DNA from 2 places in the Methylobacterium sp. Leaf85 genome. Region 2 is predicted to be linked to the other one. Evidence: predicted binding sites of a transcription regulator. Region 2 holds the regulator's gene; the other holds the start of a gene.

Region 1 (4,093 bases), on a different contig from region 2:
GACCCCGCCGCGTCCTGATCGAGCGCTGCTACTGAGCGGTTCCGCTCGGGAGGATTTATCTGGGAAGGGGTCGCTTCGGCGGCCCCTTTTTCGTTACGGTCGCCGCGTTCATCGCCGGACCTTCTCATCCCTGCGCATCGGCATGGCATCGATCGTCGAGAACAGGCGGGCCGCCGGAATTGGTGCGGCTTCGGTGAGCTTCGCCTCGCCGTCCTTGCCCACCAGCACGACGCGGAAATCCCCCGCGCCGATTCCGAACCGATGACGGATGCGGTCCGCCTCGGCACCGGTCCCGATCGCTTCCACAAGAACGAGGTCGCGCTCGGCGTAATCCGCCCGTCTCGCCCGCGCCTCGCGCCTTTGCGCCTCGATGCGCGGATCTCCGCCTTCCGGGGCCACGATGACGAGCACCCGTGACTTCCAGCGATGGGCGGCGAGGGGGTCGTCGGCCGAAGCCGGCGCTGCGAAGCCGGACATCGCGGCGATGGCGGCGAGGGGGAGCATGCGGGTCATCGAGACGGTCCTATCGGGACGGAGCAGGAATACTTGCGCATCAACGCCGCTCGGCGCAGGCGGTGCCTCGGCCTCATTGCTGGAACACCGGCGCCCGATCGGCCTTGTCGAGAAGTCCCCTGAGACTGGAACGCCCGTCCAGAAGATCCTTCACCCCAACCGGAGCGTCAGATCATGGTCGCTATGAACCGCAGCATCGTCCTCGCCTCCCGCCCGCACGGAGAGCCGACGGCCGCGCATTTCCGGCTCGAGGAGAACCGCACCCCGACGCCGGGGGAGGGGGAAGTGCTGCTGCGCAACCGCATCCTCTCCCTCGATCCCTACATGCGCGGGCGGATGAGCGCGGCGAAATCCTATGCCGAGCCCGTCGCCATCGGCGCGCCCATGGTCGGGGCCACCGTGTCGGAGGTCGCGGCCTCGCGGCATCCGGATTTCCATGAGGGCGACGTGGTCACCGGCTTCGGGGGCTGGCAGGACTTTGCCATCTCAAATGGCCGTGGCCTGCGCAAGCTCGATCCCGAGGCCGCGCCGGTGAGCACGGCGCTTGGCGTCCTCGGAATGCCGGGCATGACCGCCTATACCGGCCTCCTCACCATCGGCCAGCCGAAGGCGGGGGAGACCGTGGTGGTCGCCGCCGCCGCCGGGCCGGTGGGCTCCCTCGTCGGCCAGATCGCCAAGCTGAAGGGCGCGCGCGCCGTCGGCATCGCGGGCGGCCCTGAGAAATGCGCCTACCTCACCGACGTACTCGGCTTCGACGCGGCCGTCGATCACCGCACCGACGACCTCCCCGGCGCGCTCGCTGCCGCCTGTCCCGGCGGGATCGACGTGTATTTCGAGAATGTCGGCGGTGCGGTGTTCGACGCCGTGCTGCCGCTCCTCAACGACTTCGCCCGCATCCCCGTTTGCGGCCTCGTCTCGGGCTACAATCTCACCGAATTGCCGCCGGGACCGGACCGCAGCCCCGTCGTCATGCGCGCCATCCTGACCAAGCGCCTGACCCTGCGCGGCTTCATCGTGTGGGATTTCGCCGACCAGGAAGAGGAGTTCCTGAGCGAGGTCGGAACATGGCTGCGGGACGGGCGGATCAAGCATCGGGAAGACATCGTCGACGGGTTGGAGGCGGCGCCGGAGGCCTTCATCGGGCTGCTGAAGGGGCGGAATTTCGGCAAGATGCTGGTGCGGATCGCGTGACGGCCAGGCGCGCGATCCTTGCGCGCCAAAACGAACAAAGATAGAACATCGACCTGTGATCGGTGGGGACAAATTCGCCCTCCCGATTGCGGGCCGCCTGTCCGAAGTTCATGAAGGGCGAACGGGACGGACGGCGTGTGAGGCCCTTTCCGTCAGTGAGATCGATCGAGAGGAGAGCGGCATGGCCGGCAGCGTCAACAAGGTGATTTTGGTGGGCAATCTCGGGCGCGACCCCGAGACCCGGCGCCTCGCCTCCGGCGATCCCGTGGTCAACCTGCGCATCGCCACGTCCGAATCCTGGAAGGATAAGGCGTCGGGCGAGCGCAAGGAAAAGACCGAGTGGCATGCGGTGGTGATCTACAACGAGAACCTCGCCCGCGTGGCCGAGCAGTACCTGCGCAAGGGCTCGAAGGTCTATATCGAGGGCCAGCTCCAGACCCGGAAATGGGCGGACCAGTCCGGCGTGGAGAAATACACCACCGAGGTGGTTCTTCAGCGCTTCCGCGGTGAACTCACGCTCCTCGACGGTCGCAGCGGCGGCGGCGGAGAGATGGGCGCCGACGACGAGGGCGGCGGCCAGATCAGCCGCGGCGGCGATTACGGCGGCGGCCGTGGCGGAGACCGGGGCGGCGATCGCGGCGGCGAATACGGCGGCGGCCGTTCCTCGGGCGGCGAGCGTCGGCCCGCGGCGGCTTCGTCGAAGCCCAATTACGACCTCGACGACGATATCCCGTTCTAGGGATCTGCCGTTCCCGTCGTCGGCATCCGACAGATGGGACGCATTGTGTATCGGCGTCCACCAAGTCCGCTCACGGCTACGATAGTCACATATCTCGCGGACAGCGCGGGGCCCCTCTCCTGGAAGGAGAGGGGGTGCCGTCGCGCCTCACATCGTCTCCTCATAAACAGGGGGTCGAGCAGATGGGTGACTCCAGCAGCCGCTCACGGAGCGGACGGACGGGCTCCCCGATAGACAACAAGCATCAGGCGTCGGGTTGCGACGGCGCGAGCCGCGCCATCGCCGATGCGACCTCCAGCAGGGTCTCCCCGGTCAGGTCCGGCGGCTCAAGTGCTGGTGAGTACGGCACACCCCGAGCGACGTAGCCGGTCATGAGGCCGGCCATCCTGGCGCCGTGGAGGTCCCAGGGGTGGGTTGCGATCATCGCCATGTCGCCCGGAGCGAGGACGGCGGCCCGCGCGGCGTGGTGGTAGACCTCGGCGCGCGGCTTCGACAGCTTCACCTCCTCCACGGACAGAACCCGCTCCACGAGATCTTCCATGCCTGCCGCGCTGAGCAGTCCCTTCGTGGTCGCGGCCGCGCCGTTGCTCAGGGCGAAGACCCTGACGCCGGAATCGGCGAGAAGCTGGAACGCCGCCTTGGCGTCATCGTGCGGCGGAAGGGCCTTCATCATGCCGAGCACCGCATTCCTGTCCTCCAGCGAGGCGGAGAGGCCGTGCTTGGCGAGCACCTCGTTTAGGCACCCCGACAGGACGGACTGGAACGGCGCGAAGGTGTCGGTGGCCGCAAGGGCGAACATGTCCCGCAGGCCGGCGGTATAGAGGAAATCCAGGGCGAGGGGCGGCAAGCCCATCGCCACCAGGGCGGGCCGCATGGGCTCCATGCTGAACACGGTGCCGATGATGTCGAAGGCCACGGCCTTCGGGCGAGTGAGCATGACTTTGCCCCTGTCGATGGATGCGGCGGGATCGATGGCGTCGGGTAACCGGCCCAGCGGTCTGTGAGTTCACACGAACCGTGCCTTCGTGCTTCCATGGGCTCGATCGAGCAGGGGGGCGAATCGATGCGCGTCATGGTTCTGGTCAAGGCGACCACGGACAGCGAGGCGGGGATCATGCCCTCCCTCGATCTCCTCACCGCCATGGGCGAGTTCAACATGGAACTCGCCAAGGCGGGCATCCTCCTCGCCGGCGAGGGCCTGCACCCGTCCGCCAGGGGCAAGCGGGTCGCCTTCGACGGCGCCTCCCGCACCGTCAGTGACGGTCCCTTCGCCTCGACCGGGGAGCTGGTCGCCGGCTTCTGGCTCTGGCAGGTGAAGGACATGGCGGAAGCGCTCGACTGGGTGAAGCGCTGTCCCAACCCGATGCCCGGCCCGAGCGAGATCGAGATCCGGCCGCTCTACGAGATGTCCGATTTCGCGGGCGCCGCGGCGGGGTGAGGGGAACGGCGCTCTTACGCCGCCTTTCAGGCCGCCTCGAGACGCGGCGAGAGAGGCCCCGGAGCGGGTTCCGCCGAGGCTCGACCCGCCCGGGAAAGAGGCTGGAAGCCGACAGGCCCGCATTCGCCGGGATCGGTATCGCAAGCGCTTGCGACGCATGGGGTTTGTCGATGTCGTCGCGATGCGTGGCGGTGGCGCAGCGGCACCGGATG
Region 2 (4,093 bases):
GGGGCGTCCACGGCCGCACGTCTCGGCGAACCCGTATTTTTCTTAAGTCAGACCGAAAAAATTATGACCTCCTCAAGCAAACAGCTCATGCTTATCTTGAAGACCGTCCGTAAACCTCCCGACCGAAGGGCTACGGAACGTAATGCGTTATAATGCGTGTCCCTACGTCGACAGCGTGCTGTGATGCCACCGCCAATCCGCCGAAGCCTCATCACGACCGCGCTCAGGCCGCGTTACAGTCGGATAACCCTCCGCATCTCTCGACAATTGGTGGCATACCAAATACCAACTGTCAAACGGTTTTGCATGATCTTGCCGGTTTGGTCGGGCTTCAGCGAATGCGCGGCACTGAAACGAACGAGACGATGGCGAGTGCGGCATCGACGCGGCTCCAACGACCGAATGCATGTCCTCCGGATTGCTAGGACAAGAGATGCCACTATTCTTGTGTTGAAGGATTTCTTTGCCCCGAAGCGTTCCTTGTATTTTGAACGCGGGTTTGGCATGCTTCACACCAAGTGTGCTCGACCCTGTGTGCGAGTTGAAATCATTCTAGGTGTCGAAAATGGTTAAGACGGATACGTTTCAAGTAAAGCCCATCGTTGCGACTTCGAGCTTGCGTGCATTGGCCTACGACGCGCTCAAGGAAGCAATCACGAATATGAACATCTATAATCAGCGCGAGGAGGTGAGGCTCGACGAGAGGAAGCTGTCTCTCAACCTGGGAGTGAGCCGCACCCCGGTGCGCGAAGCGCTGACGGTACTCGAGCAGGAAGGTTTCGTACGGTTCGAGGCCCGGCGCGGCGTCTTCGTGATCAAGAAGTCGAAGAAGGAGATCGTCAGCATGATCCAGGCCTGGTCGGCCCTGGAGAGCATGGCCGCTCGCCTCGCCTGCGAGCGAGCCACAGACGAGCAGTTACACTGCCTGCGCGAGCATTTCCCGGAATTTTACGAGGGTCGTCCGTCGGATCATCTCGACGAGTATTCGGAAGCCAATATCCGCTTCCACCAGAAGATCATTTCGCTGGGCCAGTGCGACGTCATCAAGGATATCACCAGCAATCTGCTCATGCACGTTCGCGGCATCCGCAACACGGCCATGCGCCAGGGCGACCGTGCCGCCAACTCGATCAAGGAACACGTGGCGATCATCAAGGCGCTGGAGGCGCGCGACGCGGAACTTGCCGAACGCCTGGTGCGCGAGCACGGCCTCGGCCTGGCCAACCATGTCGAGAAGTACGGCGACTATCTCGACTGAACGGCATCGTCGCCGGTTTCCGGTCGCTGCGACCGCCAATGTCGGCGAACGAGACGAGACAGCCGGCTTCGGTCGGATCGAAGCGTCTGTATCGGCTCGCCGATCCGTCACAGTGATCGAAACGAATCCCCGATTCTGCGGCGAAGCCAGCGACCGGTAGCACCGTCGCTATTGAACGACCACGCCGAGGCGATCGGCCCTCGGGGTGGGATGTCGTCGGGATGGAGCCGACTTGCGAGGCGCGAACCGCCAGCCGGGCTCCGGCGCCGGGATGCCGGCGAATGTCCGCCCAGGAACAAACTCTACCACCGCGTTAACGGAACCCTTGCAGAACACTTCCAGAACGTCTACCGTGTTCGTGTTTTGTTTCAGCGGCGTTAGTCGCGGCCATTGGCTTCAGTGGAAGAGTGATCTGTATGTTGACGCGTAAGCAGCTGGATCTTCTCCAATTCATTCAGCAACGGATGCAGGGGAGTGGTGTCCCGCCCTCGTTCGACGAGATGAAGGACGCGCTCGATCTCAAGTCGAAATCGGGCATCCACCGGCTGATCACGGCCCTTGAAGAGCGCGGGTTCCTGCGGCGCCTGCCGAATAGGGCCAGGGCGATCGAGGTGATCCGGATGCCCGAAAGCCTGACCGGCGCCCCCGCGCCGAAGCCGGCTCCCGCCGGCGAAGTCCGCCGCTTTACGCCCAGCGTCGTCGAAGGCGGACGGTCCAAGGCGACGCCATCCATGCGCCCGCCGACGACCCAGGCTCAGGACGAGAGCGGACGGGCCATCACCATCCCGGTCATGGGTCGGATCGCGGCCGGTACGCCGATCTCGGCGATCCAGAACCAAAGTCACTCGGTCACGTTGTCTCCCGACTTCCTGTCGGGGGGCGAGCATTATGCCCTCGAGGTGCGCGGCGATTCGATGATCGAAGCGGGTATTCTCGATGGCGATCTGGTGGTGATCAAGAAGCAGGACACCGCGAATACGGGGGACATCATCGTGGCCCTCATCGACGATGAGGAAGCCACCCTGAAACGCCTGCGTCGTCGCGGTTCCTCCATCGCCCTGGAGGCCGCCAACCCCGCCTATGAGACGAGGGTGCTGGGTCCCGACCGTGTACAGATCCAGGGTCGCCTGGTCAGCCTCGTCCGCCGCTACTGAGGCCGGTCCGAGGGTGTGTCCGGCAATGGATCGCCTTCGTCGATCTCGGGATCCTGTAGTTTCGCGGTCTCGGCCGGTGTCGAGTGCACAGGCGAGGCCTCGGCCATGACCCGCCGCCACGGAGGCCGGACGTTCGGCGAGCGTGCCGATGTCGCGACAGGACCGTCCGGCCCGAAGCGAACTGCTGTCGCCCCCCGCTCCGCCAGGAACGCCCGATCGACGATGAGGCCGACGCGGCATCCTTTGGGAGCGTCGCGGCGGGCTATGATGATGCTTGCCCTCTCACAATCCTCGGTAAAGGCTCGCTTGTCCTTGACGAGCGCCACGATGCGCCGTGTCTCCGTCCCTGCGGTGCAGCCGACCGCATCGCAACGGCCTTTCGTGGAGACGGATACGGCACCGGCCTTCCGAGAATCGCCGTCCGCCTTGAGCCATTGTTCGAGGACGAAGGCGGGCGGGTTTCCGAGGATTGCGAGCCGGCCGTCTGGGTCGCGCAGGGCCGCGCCCCCACCCTCCCGGTCGATATAGAGGTCGTAGCGAGGTGGCGTGGCGGCGAGCGCGATGCCGAGGGCGGCCGGAGCGAGGCCGATCCAGCGCAGCCCCGACACGGGGAGCGTCAGCAGGAGCAGGGCGAGGGCCAGCAGGCAGAGGGCCGTGCTGCCATAGGCCGGCACGACGAGGGTGGCGTGGCCAAACCCGCTGATCCACCCGGAGATCGTGAGCATCCCCCGTACCGCGAGCCCCATCGCCCACCAGACCGGCTGATCGAGGGCAAAGGGATAGGCGAGGATTCCGAGCACCGCCGCCGGCATCACCGCCAGAGATACGAGGGGCAAGGTCAGCGCGTTGCCGACGATGCCGAACGGCTGGACGGTCTGGAAATGATAGGTCGCGAACGGCGCCGTCGCGATCTGGGCGACCATGGTCGTCGCCAAGGTGCCGAGGACCGCGACGGTGAGGAACCGCCATGCGCGGGCCAAGAGACTGGCGCCTTCGCGTGGCGGCATCCAACGATTGAGCGTGCCCGCGCAGGCGATGAGGCCGGCCACCGCGCCGAAGGACATTTGGAAGCTCGGGCCGAGTAGCCCGTCGGGCTCGCGCGCGAGGGCGATCAGCGCGGCCAGGGCGAGGTTGCGCATGCTGAGCGCGGGACGATCTACGAGGATCGCGCCCAGCATCACGAGGGTCATGATGAGCGATCGCTCGGCGGCGATGTCCCAGCCCGAGAAGACGCAATAGGCGGTGACGCCGACCATGGCGAAACCGGCGGCGATCTTCTTGATCGGCCAGATGAGGGCGAGGCCCGGGACGAGGGCGAGGAGCGCGCGAACGAGCCAGAACACCACTCCGGCGGCGAGTACCATGTGGAGCCCGGAAATCGAGACCACGTGGTAGATCCCCGCCGCGCGCAGGACATCGTTGGTCTCGGCATTGATGAGGCCGCGCTTGCCCGTCACCAGGGCCGCGGCCACCGCGCCGGCCTGCCCGCCATTGGCATCGGTGATCCGCCGGGTCAGCGCGTTGCGCGCATCGTCCACGGCAGCGGCGAGCGAGACCTGCCAGGGCAAGGGTCTCGGCGGAGGCTTCACCTCGATCTTGCCCACGAGAGAGCCGACGGCGCCGATCCCGCGAAAGTAGGCATCGCGCGCGAAATCGTATCCGCCGGGCCGGGCCGCCTCGG

The links. Region 2 encodes LexA, which represses DNA repair genes until DNA is damaged. Its sites were predicted from a motif close to TGTTCNNNNTGTGTTCNG; they were not measured.
Region 1: the regulator LexA is predicted to act here: its motif matches at 1,735-1,752, upstream of ssb (single-stranded DNA-binding protein).

What each region holds. Positions count from the first base shown of each region.
Region 1 covers NZ_LMME01000012.1:382,666-386,758, forward strand. The annotation lists gene ASF08_RS10540 (hypothetical protein) at 1-35, shown strand, start outside; gene ASF08_RS10545 (DUF4174 domain-containing protein) at 109-513, opposite strand; gene ASF08_RS10550 (NADP-dependent oxidoreductase) at 688-1,704, shown strand; gene ssb (single-stranded DNA-binding protein) at 1,886-2,443, shown strand; gene ASF08_RS10560 (HAD family hydrolase) at 2,688-3,380, opposite strand; gene ASF08_RS10565 (YciI family protein) at 3,507-3,881, shown strand.
Region 2 covers NZ_LMME01000032.1:226,802-230,894, reverse strand. The annotation lists gene ASF08_RS18940 (GntR family transcriptional regulator) at 566-1,258, shown strand; gene lexA (transcriptional repressor LexA) at 1,675-2,412, shown strand; gene ASF08_RS18930 (ComEC/Rec2 family competence protein) at 2,406-4,093, opposite strand, start outside.